DNA from 2 places in the Halalkalibacillus sediminis genome. Region 1 is predicted to be linked to the other one. Evidence: a T-box and tRNA genes for the amino acid it is inferred to sense, from the RefSeq annotation. Region 1 holds a T-box; the other holds one or more tRNA genes.
What was found. The T-box of region 1 lies ahead of argS (arginine--tRNA ligase). A T-box ahead of a tRNA ligase gene usually reads a tRNA of that ligase, here a tRNA-Arg.
Positions count from the first base shown of each region.

Region 2: it encodes a tRNA-Arg, which carries the amino acid that the T-box ahead of argS (arginine--tRNA ligase) is inferred to sense. The anticodon was not compared.

Region 1 is NZ_PJNH01000004.1:115,482-124,897, reverse strand. Features, by position in the region: gene CEY16_RS13085 (alpha/beta fold hydrolase) at 1-424, opposite strand, end outside; gene CEY16_RS13080 (DUF2087 domain-containing protein) at 661-1,425, shown strand; gene CEY16_RS13075 (DUF6176 family protein) at 1,441-1,785, shown strand; gene argS (arginine--tRNA ligase) at 1,871-3,562, opposite strand; T-box leader at 3,607-3,817, opposite strand; gene CEY16_RS13065 (hypothetical protein) at 3,911-4,384, opposite strand; gene CEY16_RS13060 (GNAT family N-acetyltransferase) at 4,424-4,885, opposite strand; gene CEY16_RS13055 (8-oxo-dGTP diphosphatase) at 4,925-5,377, opposite strand; gene CEY16_RS13050 (tubby C-terminal domain-like protein) at 5,416-6,135, opposite strand; gene CEY16_RS13045 (C40 family peptidase) at 6,620-7,564, shown strand; gene CEY16_RS13040 (hypothetical protein) at 7,740-8,483, opposite strand; gene CEY16_RS13035 (hypothetical protein) at 8,533-9,273, opposite strand; gene CEY16_RS13030 (hypothetical protein) at 9,270-9,416, opposite strand, start outside.
Region 2 is NZ_PJNH01000002.1:554,193-563,608, reverse strand. Features, by position in the region: gene gpmI (2,3-bisphosphoglycerate-independent phosphoglycerate mutase) at 1-201, opposite strand, end outside; gene tpiA (triose-phosphate isomerase) at 191-955, opposite strand; gene CEY16_RS08920 (phosphoglycerate kinase) at 955-2,157, opposite strand; gene gap (type I glyceraldehyde-3-phosphate dehydrogenase) at 2,275-3,282, opposite strand; gene CEY16_RS08910 (sugar-binding transcriptional regulator) at 3,295-4,326, opposite strand; gene CEY16_RS08905 (glutaredoxin family protein) at 4,612-4,866, opposite strand; gene CEY16_RS08900 (ATP-binding protein) at 4,869-5,297, opposite strand; gene CEY16_RS08895 (GGDEF domain-containing protein) at 5,795-6,907, shown strand; gene CEY16_RS08890 (hypothetical protein) at 7,129-7,488, opposite strand; tRNA gene CEY16_RS08885 (tRNA-Arg) at 7,600-7,671, opposite strand; gene clpP (ATP-dependent Clp endopeptidase proteolytic subunit ClpP) at 7,913-8,491, shown strand; gene CEY16_RS08875 (dihydrofolate reductase family protein) at 8,531-9,067, opposite strand; gene CEY16_RS08870 (HPr family phosphocarrier protein) at 9,142-9,396, opposite strand.

The sequences.
Region 1 (9,416 bases):
TACTGTAAACAAGTAATTTATTCGCTCTTTTCATATAACCTGAACTACATAATAAGACGAGCTTATTTACTCTTTCAGGAGTCATTCTAGCAACGTTCAGAGCTACTTGACCTCCCATTGAGTGACCAACAAGAGTGGCTTTTTCTATCCCAAAATACTCCATACAACCCACAACTAGTTGAGCAAAACTAGTAAACGAATAATGAAAAGAATCTGCCTTTTCACTTCTTCCAAAACCCGGTAAATCAATAGCCACGACAGAAAAGTTTTCAGCTAAAAGGGGGATTACCTTGTTGAATGTGTAAGTTGAAGATAGAAACCCGTGAATTAAAAATATCGGGGGTTTTCCATTTAAAACATGTTCACAATATATCTCTACATTTGAAACAACGATAGTTTCCTTTGTTATCTTGGTCCCACTCATCATATTCACTCCATGCAATAAATTACTACAAATATTATCTGCAGTTTACAAAAAACTTAACCTACATTACTTTTTCGTTAACTTAACATTCCATATACCCTTAGCAAATAATGCTAACATGACATTCCTTAAAAATGACAATAAAAAATATAAAACTAATAGTCATCTGTTATTTTAACAAACAATATGTTATATTGTTTATAAATAATAAGATTATAATGGAAGGTGTTTATTGTATGTCTAAGGAAGGTATGTTTTGGAACTCAACAGTCGAAGAACTTTCCCAAGGGTATATTTATGACGACCAGAACGAAACATACATATGCCTCGTTTGTGACGAACCTTTTGAATGCGGAGTCATTTACCGTCGAGGCGATGTACTTTTAGAAGCGAAAAAAGCGGTTCAATATCACATTGAAGACGATCACGACTCCATGTTCGATTCTCTGTTGAGTATGGATAAAAAGTATACCGGATTATCTGATCACCAAAAAGAACTTCTTCATTATTTCAAAAGGGGTTTGGCTGATAAGGAAATCGTCAAAGAGTTGGACAGCGGAAGCCCCTCTACGATCAGAAATCATCGTTTTAAATTCAGAGAAAAAGAAAAGCAAGCGAAGGTATTCCTCGCAATCATGAACCTTTTAAAAAGTGATGAAAAGGAAAACAAAAATAGTTTGGTTGGAATCCATAAGGGGGCAAAAATGGTGGATGAACGATATACAATTACAGTAGAAGAAAAAGAGAAAGTATTATCTACCTATTTTGATGAGGGTGTTGAAGGTCCACTATCAACATTTCCAAGTAAAGAAAAACGTAAAATCATTGTGCTTCAGCAAATACTAAAATCTTTTAAATCGAATGAAGTCTATTCTGAGAAAGAAGTGAATGAAGTCCTAAAATCAAAATTCAACGACTTCGCGACATTAAGAAGATATATGATTGAATATGGTTTCATGGATCGAAGCAAAGATTGTACCAAGTATTGGGTAAAGAATTAAAGGTGGAATGAAATTATGGAAATTGAATTGACCCGATTCAAAGTAAAAAATGGGAAATCCCATAAAGTTGATGAGTGGTTGAACTTCCTCAGAGCTCATATGGACGAGCTTGAGGAAGGATTAGAAATCGAAAAAATGTACGTCGAAACAATTTTCAGAGAAGTGCTCAATGGTGAAGAATATTTGTACTGGTACTCCGTTCAAGGAAAGGGTGGGGTAGAAATTACCGAAAATGAGAACTGGATCGCAAAAAAGCATCTTGAATATTGGGAGGAGTGCATTGACCCCTCTTTTGGATTTGTTGATCTAAATACAGAAGTTGTAATGATACCTAAAAAGGTTAAAGCGCACATGAAATAACCCTGTTATCCTACTCGCTTACTACATTCAAATGCCAGCTGTCGTAAGAGCCCACTTCGTCAGCTGGCAGTTTTCCACTGTGATTTTACATCCTAGCCGGTGCTTTTATCCCTAAAAGTTTCAGCCCACCATTCAATACAATTGTTACTGACTTAACTAATGCTAATCTACTCTCCAACTGATCATCTTCTTGAAGAATTTTTATTTGACCATAATACTTGTTGAAATCTCTGCAGAGTTCTAATAGATATTTTGCAATATGCGATGGATCATTCTGAAAGTGGCTGCGTTCTACAACGTCAGGAAACCCCATCAGCTGTTTTACTACCTGCCAACCATATTCATCAGAAATTCCTTGCGGTGACTTCATCACTTCGTTCGCTTCAGCCTTCTTTAAAATAGACTTTGCTCTTGCATGTGTATATTGCACATATGGCCCTGTCGAACCTTCAAATCTCAGCATGTCATCAAGGGAAAATTCTACATTGTTTTTACGGTGATTTTTTAAGTCGTGAAAGATGATAGCTCCTACACCGACCATCTTTGCTACTTCTCTTTTGTTTTCTAGCTGCGGATTTTTAGTTTTAATATTTTCTTCAGCCAGATCAATTGCCTCCTTTATAACTTCCTCTAAGAGGACAACTTTCCCCTTCCTGGTCGACATCTTTTTGCCTTCTTTAAGAATAAAACCAAATGATACATGCTGCATGTTTTTAGCCCATTCATAGCCCATCTTCTCAAGTACCAAAAATAATTGCTGAAAATGGATACTCTGTTCCTGACCCACCACATAAATCGCTTTATCAAATTGGAACTTGTTATATCTATAGATCGCAGCCGTCAAATCTCTTGTTGCATATAAAGTAGCTCCATCAGACTTTCTGATTAAAGAAGGAGGTAAATCATATTCACTCAATTCAACAACCTCAGCACCCTCGGAGTATTTAAGTAACCCCCTGTTAGAAATTAAATCAATCGTTTGAACCATTTTGTCATTGTAAAATGCTTCTCCATGGAAAGAATCGAACTCCACATCCAATAGCTGATAAATTTTCTCAAATTCCTTCAAAGACTCATCGCGAAACCACTTCCATAGTTGCAACGCTTCTTCGTTTCCTTCTTCTAAGTTTTTAAACCACTTTCTTGCTTCATCCTCTAGTTTTGGTTTGTATTCCGCTTCTTCATGAAACCTAACGTAAAGATCCAATAATTCTTTAATGGGATTCCTCCGTACCTTTTGTTCCTCACCCCAGTATTTATAAGCAGCGATTAATTTCCCAAACTGAGTACCCCAATCTCCAATATGATTAATCTTGACCGTCTGAAAACCACACTTTTCAGCTATTGTTGAGAGCGAATTTCCGATAACTGTTGAACGTAAATGACCCATAGAAAATGGCTTAGCGATATTAGGTGACGAAACATCCAACACAATCTTTTTTCCTTCACCAATAGTATGTGAGCCATACTTCTCCCCCTCCTCAATTATATTCTTCAAAGTGATCTCACTGACATAATCTTTGTTTAAAAATCCGTTCAAATAAGGGCCATCAGCCACAACCTCTTCAAAAAGTGGATCATTAAATTCTTCAGCTAATTCGTTCGCAATCTGAGCAGGTGATTTCTTCAATATTTTTGCTAGAGCGAAGCAAGGAAAGGCTAGTTCTCCTTGTTCTTTGTATTTGGGCTTTTCAATCAACCCTATTACTTCCTGCTTACCCAACTTTCCGTCGAGATTTTGAACAATACAATCTGCGTATGTTTCAACTAAATTCATCCAAACAACCTCCTTTATATAAAATAAAAAAATCCCGCCTCTTATACAGAGACGAGATTACCCGTGGTACCACTCTTGTTGTTCCATTATAGAACCAACTCAAATAATTGATAACGGGAATAACCCGACCTACCCTACTTTTGTTTCAGGAGGTATCTCAGAAGTGCGGTTCGTTATGAAAAGTTTATTAGGCTTCCACCAACCCTAACTCGCTTGAAACTTGATCATAATTACTCTCTTCATCACCGAAAAATTATATTATTTGAAATTATATACAATTGGTTTTACTAATGCAAGGTTTTCTTACAATATATTCAACATTTCTAGACCGATGATAGCCAAACTTCTTTAAATGTTCAGATCACTCACCTTTATTTCACTTACAACCGGGTTCTCTACCGCAACTACATCAATGAGGTGGTTCAAGGTCGGAATTTGATAATGCTTAATATTTTCTGTTGGGTGTAAATGGTGTGCCAATGTACCTTTTTTGATGTAATCTATAAATCTCGATTGAGAATAAATTCGAAACATACCTCCACTATATTTTTCATACTCATCAAATGGAGAATAACTTTCCTCAACAACTGAATAACTGATATACCAATAAAAATCTACTTGTATTATACTATCATCCATCACATATGGACTCGACTTAACCACTTCTTTACTTTCCAAGATAGTACGCCCTGCTTCATCGCCAATGTGACCGCGCTGCAATTGGATCCTTAGTGGTGGTTTTTCTTCACCTTCAGAAAAACCGATGTCTTTGATAAATAAATCTGCTGGTTCCTCATTCATGTAATCTTCGAATTCAGGCACAATGATACCTCCATCCAGGTATAGGGAATTGAATCCTCATTACAATTCTTTGCAAACTATTTCTCTAGTTCTCACAAAGCCATGCTTTTCGTAAAACATTCTTGCACGGTCATTTTTAATCCAGTAGTCTAACTCAATAAACTTGATTTTTCGCTCTGCAGTGAAGTTAATGACTTGATCCATCAGAAAAGTTCCATACCCTCTACCTTCTTTATTCTTCTTTAAACTAATCTGATGAACGTAGACACAAGAATATCTTTTTTTGAAGATACTTTCGGATTGTTCCTTCACTTCAAGCCATACATAACCGAATGCCTCGTCACCATCGACACCTTTGAAAAAATAATGGTTCTCTTTATCAACCATTTCCTCAAAGAACACCTGAAACTTTTCATAGTTATAGGGCTGAAATCGTTCAGGGAAAAGGGAGTGATGTAAACCGTGGACATACTCATTTAATCTAGCAATTAGTTCAAAATCTTTTGTTGGGGTAAATTCCATTATATTAACTCCTTGTTACTAGCACTTGATAAAGTTGGCCTATAAAAGCCTTAAAACATTCTCTTCTCCGGCTCGATCATAGAAAAATTCACTCAATTCTTCTGATTCGAAGACTTTATACATTTCTTCAAAATCATTAGCCAACTGATACTCATGCAAATCATCTTTATTAATCCAAAAAATTTCACCTTCATCTGATGATGCCAAATCTCCAGTAAATTTGTCCGTCTTATAAAAGAACACAATATATCGCTCATCATTCTTCGTTTGAAATTGTTTCACACCACACAGAGATGGGTTTTCAATCTTCAAACCCGTTTCTTCAAGTACTTCTCTAACAACGGATTCAGTGAATGATTCTCCTTTTTCGATATGGCCTCCAGGAAAGGTAATGCCTGGCCAATTACTTTTCAAGCGATCCTGAACCAAAATACGATCGCCTTCATATATCATACACATATTTGTAAGTACAACCTTTTCACTTTTGCTCAACTTAACTCACCAAACCCTTTATGTTTTTTCACTTCTGTTTATTGCCCAAACTGATAGTTAAATAGAATATAAACCATACATAACATTTTGGCGTCATGCTCAGTGCCATGGCTAGGTGTAAACTGGTATACAAACCCCCGAGCCCTTTCACCTGATGCTACAGTATTTTCATCCACACTGACCTCAGTTTTTGAACCAATACCAAATGACCTGTACCAATAAGTCTTATGGTCATATTCAAGAAAGAGACTTTCTTTTAGTTTAGAAGCATTTTTTATTGAGAGATCTGTCCTCACCAAACCAACTTCCTCGTCACCACGATATACTTTCCACTTCTGGTTTCCGTGCAACTTATTTTCATTAATACCGACAAATATGTATTCTTCTCCATCGGAAAATAAAAATGATAGATTCAGGTACCAATGGCCTGGTCTCCTCATAATTCCAGCAACGAACCGTTTCCATGAACTATTATAAAAACGTCGATATGTACCAATAAATTTATTATAATCGTAGATTTGCTTTGAGCTTGAAACCAGTCTATTACTCATTCTTGTGACCATCTGATTTCCTGAATGATTAGGAACAAAATTTCGATCCCTTTTAATCTGATTTTTTTCGAAAAGCAAAATCCCAACTGCCCCTAACGAACACAATAAAATTAAGAGAAATTGGTCCATCTCAAATTGTCCGTTTACTATGAGGCGCAATGTTAACCCCACCAAGACTGCAAAAAGCAAGAGCATTAAGTGTCCCATATGTATCACCTCTTCTAGCAAAATAGTACGTTCTCCATTTAATTAAAGTTTCATAAATATGCCACATAATTTACATCTGTAAATTTAGGATAGATTTTTCTATTATTTTGCAAATAGGGTCAATCAATTTTTAAATTTAATCTATGATACCATAAATTTACCAATCATTTACTAAGTATCTGTTTAACTCCACAGTAATAGAAATAAAATATTAATAGATTAGTTGATTATTTTACAGTTATATTTCAATTACATAACAAACTGTCACACTACGCAGGACAAAGGACTTATACTTTAAAAATAGTCCTATGGTCGCGATACACCTCTCACCCCTTACCACGCATCGGTTGTGGAAATTGCGTTAAAGTGAAGGAAGAAATTACTCTTTTATTTTGTAATATCCTCCTATAAAATGCATATATCGGGCGCAAAACGTGTCTAGACATCAAAGGAGGACGACATCATCAAGAAGACAATTACAACATTGGCGTTGACAACAGGATTAGTCGTGGCAGGGCAAACATACGCTCATGCAGAGGAGTCTTACACTGTAAAATCAGGCGACAGTTTATGGAAGATCTCACAGCAAGTTGATTCAAGTGTTCAAGAATTACAATCATTGAACAACATATCAGGAAGCATGATTTACCCGGGACAGATACTTGTTATCAGCAATACAGATAACAACAACGTAGAAGTAGAACAGAATACACAAATACATACCGTACAATCTGGAGACACACTATCTCATATATCAGGTAAATACAACACACCAGTAAGTAACATAAAGCAGCTGAACGGATTATCATCAAACCTTATCCTAGTCGGACAACAACTTAAAGTATCAGGGTCCGCGACTGAAGAAACAACCACGAGCACGGCAACTAAAACGACAAGTTATACAGTACAATCAGGTGATACATTATCAAGAATCGCTGGAGACTATAACACAACCGTTTCGAGCTTGAAATCACTAAATAACCTTTCAAGTGATTTGATTTATGCTGGACAGACCTTAAAAGTAAATGGCGAAGCGACAACAAGTTCATATGGTTCAACTTCAGATCAAGTTTCTTCTACAGAATCATTAATCAATGAAGCTATGAAACACGTAGGTACTCCATATGTTTGGGCAGGTACATCCCCGTCTGGTTTCGATTGTAGTGGATATCTACAGTACGTATTCGCTCAAGAAGGGGTCGACCTACCGCGTACCGTTAGCGACATTTGGAATGCAGGTGAAAGTACAGGATCTCCTGAACGTGGGGACATCGTATTTTTCGAAACATACAAACCAGGCCCATCTCACGCAGGAATTTACCTAGGTAACGGTGAATTCGTTCACGCTGGTTCATCAACAGGAGTTACAGTAAGCGACATGAATAACTCTTACTGGGCACCGAAATATCTAGGTGCAAAATCATACTAAATTTAAATCAATATTAAAGGAGGTGCATATCGCACCTCCTTTTTTGTTAAGAAATTCATTAGTATTTAGTAATGAATCTATACAAAAAGTTTCGAAAATCATAATCCGTTCTGTTTACAACCTGCTAGGATGTGCTTCCCTTAGGCTTAATGGTCGCTAAGTACATCTAGAACAGCTACTCTTCTAATTCCGATTCATTTATAAATCTCACGAAATCAGTCTCGATGTCCCCGTTATAGAAACCATGTCCGTTTACAGAACTTTCCGGGAAACTTATTTCATCTTTTTCGTTATATGGTGTCCACCCGATATATAAACCAATGTCCGGAAAAATACTAGTAGTATTAATATGTGATTTTTGTAAGGAAGCACGTTTATTTTCTTGATTCAAAAAAGCTTGCCAATCTTCAGGTAGTTCGAGTGCACCGTATGATTCCTCTTTCAAAGAAACTTCATTCTCCATTTGAATACGAGGAGTATAATTATGTTCATTGTTCGAAATATGAAAGCCGCGTTCCCTCACCAAAGCAAAATTAGCATGACTGATTTGATCGTCCGGGTGAAGATTCCACACAATAAAGGATGATGATGGTTTCTTCCCATCGATCATCCAAATTATTGGTTCTCCAACTGTATCTATATACACCGGCCTCCATTTACGCCTTTCCCATACCCAATAGCTTGCTCCATAGGTATCTTTGCTAGATATAAATGGGACATATACATGGTCTTGATCCAATTGAATTGTTTCTTGAATCGTCTCTACATTTGCTTCCGGAAAGATTTCATTCATCTGCTTAGCTAATTCATCATCCGCCGGGAGGGCTGTCGGCTTTGAAAAATAAAACCAATAGACAAGAAATAGAGATATTAAAATAAATGTAATGATGACAACGATTGAAACTCTTTTTTTAGTCATTTCTACCCTCCTCCAACAGCGACTTATCTGAACGGAAATAATTACTAAGCTAATTCTCTAATTGAGGTTCCTCAACATATTCCACGAAATTCGTTTCTATATTTCCATTAATGAAACCATTATTGCTTATAGATTCTTCCGGGAAAATTATATCATCGTTCTCGTTAAATGGTGTCCAACCAAAATGAAGTCTAACATCCAAAAAAACACTAGTATTGATATCCCGGGAATTTTGTGACGATATCAATTTGTTCTCTTGAGTCAATAAAGCTTGCCATTGCTCTGGAAACACGAGCACACCATAAGGTTGTTCCTTTAAAGATATTTGTTCTTTCATATGAATGCTCGGGCTATAATGATGCTCAGTGTGAGAAATCTGAAAGTCTCGCTCCCGCATCATTGATAAATTCGCATAGCTAACTTTATCATCCGGATGTATATTCCAAACAATGTATGAAGAAGGTTCCTCCTTATTTATCGTCCAAGCAGTTGGTTCTCCCCCAATATCTATCTTCATCGGTTTCCAATTACGACTTTCCCATACCCAATAGCTTGAACCATAATTATTCTCGCTAGATATGAATGGAACATATACATGCTCTTGATCCAAGTAAATTGTTTCCTGAATCGTCTCTACATTTGCTTCCGGAAAGATTTCATTTATCTGATTTGCTAATTCATCATCCGCCGGGAGGGCAGTTGGCTTTGAAAAATAAATAAAATAGATTATAAATAGAGATACTAAAATTATAGGAATAATCACGATGACTGAAATTCTCTTTTTAGTCATTGACTACCCTCCTCTAGAAGAGATTCCTCAGAACGGAAATAATGTTGGCCCTTTTGTGATGTAACTAGTAGTCCTCTGCCATCTCGCTCAAGGTAAATAACACTCTCAATCCCGCTCCCCCATTTCGGATCGGTTCCTATTAA
Region 2 (9,416 bases), on a different contig from region 1:
ATGACCAACCTCGGAGTTCCCCATTTGACCTTCAGGGAGACCTACAGCTTCGCCACACGCAGTGATTTCAGTAGTAGGGTACTTATTCCAATAACGATCGAAATTAGGTGTATTCGCTTGTTTCACTGCGTTACCGAATTCTTCATCACGAAGTGCATATCCATCTAAGATGATTAGAGCTGCTAATGAATTAGCTGACATTGGCACCAGCCTCCACTAATTTCAAGAACGATTCTTCTTTTAAGCTTGCACCTCCGACTAACGCTCCGTCGATATCAGACATGCTCAATAGCTCTTCGATCGTCTCTGGCTTCACACTTCCACCGTACTGAATACGAACAGCTTCAGCCGCTTCTTTTGAGAAAGTTTTCTCTATTACTTTTCTGATGTGCGTACATACTTCATTTGCTTGTTCGCTAGAAGCAGTCTTACCCGTGCCAATAGCCCAGATTGGTTCGTAAGCAAGCACAACATCTTTCACTTGTTCTTCACTTAGGCCTTCCAACCCTTTGACTACTTGAGATTCCACAAAATCCATCGTTTCATTATTTTCGCGCTGCTCTAATGATTCACCTACACACACGATTGGTGTGATTCCGTGTTCGAAAGCTGCATGCGTTTTCTGGTTGACTGTTTCATCTGTTTCATTAAAATATTGGCGTCTCTCAGAATGTCCAATGATCACGTGAGAAATTAAAAGGTCAGAAAGCATCGCTGGACTCACTTCACCAGTAAAAGCACCACTTTCTTCATGGTGCATATTCTGTGCTCCGATGCTTACTGGAAAGTCTCTAGCAGCTTCTGATAAGAATGGTAAATGGATAAAAGGAGCACAAACCACTGTTTCCACTCTACCTTCTTCAGGCACTTTTTCACGGATATCCATTAAAAAGCGAGCACCTTCAGCAGCTAATTTATTCATTTTCCAGTTTCCTGCGATAATAGGTTTTCTCATTACTCCGTCACCTCTTCTTCCTCAGAATCATTTAATACTGAAACTCCTGGTAATACTTTACCTTCCATAAATTCCAGTGACGCTCCGCCACCGGTTGATATATGATCCATCTCTTCAGCATATTGGAATTTCTCGACTGCAGAAGCGGAATCTCCACCACCAATAACTGTATAACCACTAGCAGCTGCTAATGCTTTTGCAACACCGCGAGTTCCATTGGCAAATTGATCATATTCGAATACACCCATTGGCCCGTTCCACATGATTAACTCAGAGTCTTCAATGATCTTGCTGAAATGTTTCACTGTTTCAGGCCCAATATCAAGCCCTTCCCAGCCTTCTGGGATTTCTTCGATACTTACTATTTTTGTATTGGCGTCTTTTGAAAATTCACTTGCAACGACCACATCTACCGGTAGATGAATCGAAACGCCTTTCTCTTTTGCTTTTTCAATAAAACTATTTGCTTGCTCTATTTTGTCTTCTTCTAATAATGAATTTCCTACCTCATGACCAAGGGCTTTAATAAATGTGTAAGAAAGTCCTCCGCCAATCAATAAATGATCCACTTTGTCTAAAAGATGATCGATGACACCGATCTTATCTTTCACTTTCGCTCCACCGATGATTGCAGTGAAAGGACGTTGTGGATCCTCTAAAGCTTGTCCTAACACTTCGATTTCTTTTTCCATCAAGAATCCTGAAACGGCAGGTAAATGCTTTGCTACACCTTCTGTTGAAGCATGTGCACGATGAGCCGTTCCAAACGCGTCATTTACATATAGATCAGCTAAGCCTGCTAATTGTTTTGATAACTCTTCATCATTGGATTTTTCACCCGGGTGAAAGCGCATATTTTCTAAAAGTAAAACATCGCCTTCTCCTAAATTTTTCGCTGCATTTTCAACGTCTTCGCTGAAAACATCATCTGTTTTATAAACTGGTTTTTGAATGAGGTTGCTCAAATATTGTGCTACGGGATCTAAACGGAGTTCTTCGTCCACTTTTCCATCTGGTCGACCAAGGTGCGTCGCCAATATGACCTTCGCCTTCTTTTCAATCATGTACATGATTGTCGGTAAAGCAGCTTGAATCCGTGTATCATCTGAAATTTCACCTTTAGAAATAGGTACATTGAAATCAACACGACAAAATACTGTTTTCCCTTTCAAATCCACATCTCTTACATTCATTTTTTTCATAATGATCATCCCTCCATCACAATAAGTATGTACACAACAAGGAGGAACATGTTGATGCTCCTCCTTTTCAGTCTATCATTTTTTATAAAATTTTTCTTTGTTTAAAGTGATGGACTTTTATAGTCCTTTGCTTGCTACGTATTCAGCAAGGTCTACACAACGGTGAGAATAACCAGATTCGTTGTCATACCATGATACGACCTTCACCATGTTGTCTTCGATAACTAGAGTTGATTGTCCATCTACGATTGAAGATAGAGGGTTTCCGTTATAGTCACGAGATACTAATTCTAAATCTGTATAACCTAGAACACCTTTCAAGTCACCTTCTGAAGCTTCTTTGAATGCTTTGTTTACATCTTCAGCAGATACGTTTTGATCCAATTCAACAACCAAGTCTACTAATGATACGTTAGGTGTCGGAACACGCATAGCCATACCTGTCAATTTACCTTTAACTTCTGGTAGAACTTTTGCAACTGCTTCAGCTGCACCAGTCGTTGTCGGAATAATATTTTCTGCTGCTGCACGAGCACGGCGGTAATCTTTATGAGGCAAGTCCAAGATTTGTTGATCGTTCGTGTATGAGTGTACAGTCGTCATCATACCGCGCTTCAATCCGAATTTGTCACTAAGAACTTTAGCAACAGGAGCTAGACAGTTAGTTGTACATGACGCATTGGAAATGACATGATGACTGTCTTTGTCATACTTATCTTCGTTAACGCCCATAACTAGGCTGACATCTTCCTCTTTACCTGGAGCTGAGATGATGACTTTCTTCGCACCAGCTTCCAAGTGTTTCTTCGCATCGTCACGGTGCGTGAAACGACCAGTAGATTCAATTACAACTTCAACGCCGTCATTATTCCATGCCAATTGTGCTGGATCACGTTCAGATTTAACTTTGATTTCTTTGCCATCTACAACAATATTATCGCCTTCAGCACTTACTTCCACATTCAGTTCTCCGTGGACTGTATCGTACTTCAATAAATGTGCAAGCATTTCTGCATCTGTTAAATCATTTATTGCAACTACTTCCACGTTGTCATTGTCCATTGCTGCGCGAAATACTCGACGACCAATTCTTCCAAAACCGTTGATTCCTAATTTTACTGTCATAAAAAATTCCTCCTAAAGGTTATTTGTTTTATCTGAAAGCATTTTTTGGGCAAGTGCTTCATCTATAACTAATACATCGCTTTTTCCCCATTTGAAATAGGCGGATATTGCCTTACTTTTCGATGATCCTCCTGCAACCGTTACTACATGTTCGATATTGGACAACCGCTCTTTAGACATTCCCACTGAGTGGACTCTTTGAACAGTTTTCCCGTTTTCATCGAAGTAATAACCAAATGCTTCACCAATTGCTTGTTGATGTTGGATTTTTTTCAGTTCTTCGGCGTTTGAATTTCTTCTCTTCGCCATTGTCAAAGCATCCCCAACACCATGAATCGTTAAGCTCGATTGCTCAATTTTACTCATTACTTCTTTGACAGAAGGTTCTTCTAAAACTTTTGAATGCAAATCCCAGTCAATAGCATCAGGGACATATAACAAACGGTACTCGCCATCCATTTGTCCAGCCATCTTTACACATATCGAGCTCGCTTGGTACTCATACATGGTACCGAGTCCTCCTCTGGCTGGGACGAATAATGGTCTGACGCCCGACTTAGGTTTCAAATAGTCAGCTACTGCAGCTACTGTCGAACCACCTGTAACAGTAATGATCATCTGATCTTTTAATCGGCTCATAACTGCCTCAGCAGCGATTTTTCCTAAATCAGATTTTACACTTTCATCTTCATCCGCATTACCACGAACGATGTGTACTTCTTTAACAGGTAATTGCTTTGCTAACTCTTTTTCCAGATGCTCTAAATCAGTCAATTCACGCACTGCAGAACCATACATCTCGATTAATTCTTGCCCTTCTTGTGAGACATACATTCCTTTTCCTGTAACTAAAATCAAACCATTCTTTTGGAAAAATTCAATCTCACTGCGAATTTGACGTTCCGTCTTACCGACTTCGATCGCCAATGACCTACGACCAACAGGTTGAAGACTATAAATCTTTTTCAAAATCTCATAACGTTTTTCAATAATCTCAAGTAAATCAGGTACTAATTTCTGTTGGAACTGAAATAGTTTCTGCAATCGCCGAATCACCTACTTTTGAGAAAAACTTGGCTTCTCGCCAAGTCCTAATGGCGAAAGCCTTTGTTTTTCACATACTTTAACCCTTTAATAAAGTTAATATTTCTTAAAGTACAAAGAAACTAGAAGGTAGTCCTTCACTAATTGGCGGAAAAGTGGGACCGATTAAACCTCATTGGTCGTTTGAAGTCCTTGCGATAGACAAAAAACGTCCCACGCATTCCAAAAAAATTTCTTCTTTCTATATGATAGCAAAAAGAAGCGTATTTAACAATTAACGCTTCTTTAATGCAGCCGTTTAGTAATGAAATCTTCCATTGTTACAATATCCATGTCTTCCGCAGTCAACTCATCTTGATCAATGCGAACGACAGGAATCGATAAATGATACTCATCAAGTAATCTTTCATTTTGATATATATTCTGTTCGATTATATTGAAATGATACACTTTTTGTAGCATTTGCAGTAACTCTTTCGACTCGTCGCACAATTTACATTTCGCCTTGGTGTAAAAATACACAGTTAATCTATCTGTCATCGTTAATCCCCTTTACGATTAGAAGTATACCACTTTCTCATGATGACCTCATTCCCTGAAGAGGAAAAATGCAAACTATCCATCATTTGGTGCATTATGATTAATCCTCTTCCGTGATCCAATTGGTCTTCAAGAGGAGCATTCACTCTTTTCATTGCTTTTTCCTTCACTTGCTTATGAGAAAATCCTTCTCCTTCATCCCTTACCCGAATAATCATCGAATGATGCAAAAATAAGAGGGTAATTTGAATCATTTTATCAGTATTTCTTTTATTACCGTGAATGAACGCATTTGTATATGCTTCATAAATAGCTAGGTCAACCAACATTTGGTCTTCATAGAAGTATTGAACAAGCTTTGGATTCAAATCTTTTCTTACGATCTTGAAATCTGGCAGGTCCTGCAACATGTACATGCGTTTTTTTAACATTTAAGTATATACCTCATTAGTAAGTATTTTAGTTAGTCTTAAAAATTGTACCCAATGTGCTGATAATTAAAACTATTCAACATAGCCTATTTTAGTACATTTAAGATAGTTCTTTTTTCTTACCTTTGAAGTATATCAGTCATTGAATGATTTTGCATGAATAATCACCACTATTATTAATTCGATTTACTCAGATAATCAACCTTTTATATGATTCAGCTACAAATACTATCATATTAAGCGGCATTTTTTCATTATTCTAATGCAACCCCTCTGTATATTGATGTTCTTCATGTGGTTGCGATCACTTAGCAAACATAGTTGTAATGCTTTCTATCTTTAAGTCACTAAATGTTCAAACTGTTAACGTTTGACCCTCTCTTAAAATTGTATAATATGTAACTAGTCATTTTATTGTTCATTACTCTGTTTACAATAAAACAAACATTTCATTTTGGTAGCTTATATTATTAAACAAAAGTTTTAACTGAATAAAGGTGATTCACATAATACTTAAAGAGCTTTTATCTAATTTCGCAATTTTGATTTCAGCAATATTTTTATATACTCAATCAACCTCTTCTACACCCTTGACCCTTACTTCACCATTGAGAAGTAAATTTATAGTGGGTATGCTTGGAGGTATTTTAAGCAACATTCTCATGCTATATAGTATTGAAATTAACCAGACGTTCATCGACTTACGCCATATCCCCGTTATTATGGTAACTTATTATGGTGGCGCCATCCCAGCAATTATCACGATGACTTGCATTATTTTGGGGCGTTTTTTAATAGGGTTTACTATGTCTGCTTTTTTTGCTTTTGCTTTAATCATACTTATTACTGCTGCAACACTGTTAATCATAAGACTTTCTTTATCTAAGAAGAAAAAGATCTTTCTATCAATAACAGCTTCCAATATTATATTTGCAGCTTTTATTTCTTACCTATTACCCAATTTTGATCGATTGTTCGTTTTGATTGTCTCTTACTGGATCATTTCATACTTTGCTGGTTTTGTTTCATTCTACACGGTCGAGTTTGTCCGGAGAAGCCACAGGCTTTTGTATAAATACAAATCTGAGGCAGCTACTGATGGATTAACAGGACTTCATAACGTCCGGAGGTTTGATGAAACGTTTAACGTTATTAGTACTCAAGCAGAGGAAAAAGGTGAGAGCCTCTCCCTATTATATATTGATATCGATCATTTCAAGAAAGTGAACGATACTTATGGACATAAAGAGGGCGACCAAGTACTTATCAATTTGAGTAAAATCTTAAAAAATACTGTTCGACCATATGATATCGTTAGTCGAAATGGTGGAGAAGAATTCACAATCATTCTCTTAGATTGTCCCTTAAAAAGAGCCTCAGATTTAAGCGAAAAAATTCGATCAGCAGTCAAAAATTATTCATTTGAATTGACTACAGGTCAAGCCATTTCAATCACAGTTTCTATAGGGGTAGCCAGCTACAACGAAACAACCGAAAGACCCTCAATGCTTATAGAAGAGGCAGATCAAGCGTTATATAGAGCAAAACAAACGGGTAGAAACAAAGTTTCCTTCTCATCTAAAGAAAGTGAAGAGTACATTAAAGTATAACTTCTCTAAACGGACATGCCCCCTTCGCAAACAATGTTATTTATAAGAAAGGCTCTGTTAAAGCTCATTGTTGTATTTATCATTGATATAGAAAAAACGCGAGACTCCTGCGGGTCGACTTGGTTCGGTCACGTCCTGTGACCAACGTCGACACTAACACATCTTGTCAGTCGGAAAAGCAACAGGCCACCTTCAAATCGTGGGGGTAAAAATTGATGCTTTTAGATTTTATTAATCAATGTAGGGATTACTACCACAGAAACTAAAACAGTTAGTCCCAAAAAAGCTGAATATACCCCCAGCGATGTATAGTAGGCGTTCACAAATAATAGAATTGCAACAATAATATTAGGAGTTACTGCCAACCAAACCAGTGTGTTTTTGAACAAGTGTGGGGCTCTTTTTTTTATTACACCAACCATACCCCAAAACACCAAATAAATGACAGCCAAAAAAATTATGGCTAACATAATTTCCTCTAATGTTGAATTAAAATCCCATAAATAGTCATATCCCCCCGTCACAAACCAATAGGAAAATATAATGATTATTGTGTTAATGATTAATAATATGTACCCCATCGTATAACCTCCTCCGTAGACTCGAAAAATAAGAAATCTCCCCAACCCTTGATATTAAAGGGATTAGGGAGATTCTAAAGGTTTTAAAAGTGACCTTCAAACACCTATGTATGCCCTCGGAAGGAGTCGAACCTTCATTACAAGAACCGGAATCTTGCGTGTTATCCATTACACCACGAGGGCGTGTTTAAATCGCAATAGTAATTATACGTTTTCTACAAATATAATTCAAGCTCGTCTTTTCTGATTTTCACTGACATATGATAATGTTGTAGTAATTGCTACGTTTATTTGCTTTTGATGTTGGGAAAATTGTTAAAGGTGCATATAGTAAAAGGTGAACATTTTGTTTGACCTTTATTGACCAATCAAGTAAGATAAAGATGTTAAATCAAAGATAAGGAATAAGGGAGGCATATTTTTTATGAACTTAATACCTACAGTCATTGAACAGACAAACCGCGGAGAACGTGCTTACGATATTTATTCTCGCTTACTTAAAGACCGTATCATCATGCTTGGAGGCCCTGTAGACGACAATGTGGCAAATTCCATCGTTGCTCAGATGTTATTCTTAGCTGCAGATGATCCGGATAAAGACATTTCACTATACATCAATTCACCAGGTGGATCGATTACAGCTGGAATGGCTATTTACGACACTATGCAGTTCATTAAACCTAATGTATCAACTATTTGTGTTGGTATGGCTGCATCTATGGGATCTTTCCTACTTGCAGCGGGTGAACCAGGAAAACGTTACGCACTACCAAACAGTGAAGTAATGATTCACCAACCATTAGGTGGTACGCAAGGTCAAGCTAGTGACATTCAAATCCATGCGAAACGCATTGTTGAAATGCGCGAGAAATTGAATAAAATTCTTTCCGAACGCACAGGTCAACCAATGGAAATCATTGAGCGCGATACAGATCGTGACAACTTCATGACTGCTGAACAAGCGAAAGAATATGGCTTAGTTGACGATGTAATGCAAAAATAATTGAAAGCACATAAATAGACTACCGAATTGATCGGTAGTCTATTTTTTTACTTTATAGTGAAGTTGCATGAAGTCACCGAACCGTTCCGTGTAATGTAACTCCAAGTCATATGAAAAGTCCGTTGATTTGAACAGCGGGATTCCTTTTCCTAAGACCACCGGGATTATCGTAATGATCATCTCGTCAATCAACTGATTCTGCATGAACTCATCAGTCAAATCCGCGCCTCCCACCAACCACAAATTCTTTCCTTCTTGTTGCTTCAAGTTTTGAACAAAGGTAGGCATATCTTGATCCACAAAGTTCACATGCTCTTCCGTACTTCGATCGGATCGTGTAAATACATAAGCTTCTTTATCTTGGTGAGGAAATTCATCGACTAAAGTCATAAGATGATCGTACGTTTTTCTTCCCATGAAAAGGGTATCCACAGTATCGTAAAACCTTCCAAATCCATTATCACCATTACCAACACTTTCTGCTTTTTGTAACCACTCGATTCCACCATCAGGGTCAGCAATAAACCCATCCAAACTTGTAGCAATGAACAAAATGACTTTTCTGTTAGAGTCCAAGTCAAATCCCTCCCACTTATTTTGGATTAAAAAATGCGCACGGCCCTGATTAGTCCGTGCACATTAACTCACAATTATTCACTTTCAACTAAAGTAATTAAAGATTCTAGCGCCTGATCTTCATCAGGTCCTTCTGTGCTGATCGCAACTACTTCATTGGAGCCGATTGCTAAACTCATAACACCCATGATGCTTTTTGCGTTTACACGTTTCCCGTCTTTTTCTAAGAAAATATCAGAGGAATATCGATTTGCTTCTTGTACGAACTTTGCAGCAGGTCTGGCTTGCAGTCCTGTTTCTAGTTTAACCGTAATTTCCTTTTCAACCAAAACTTCTACCCCTCTCCATT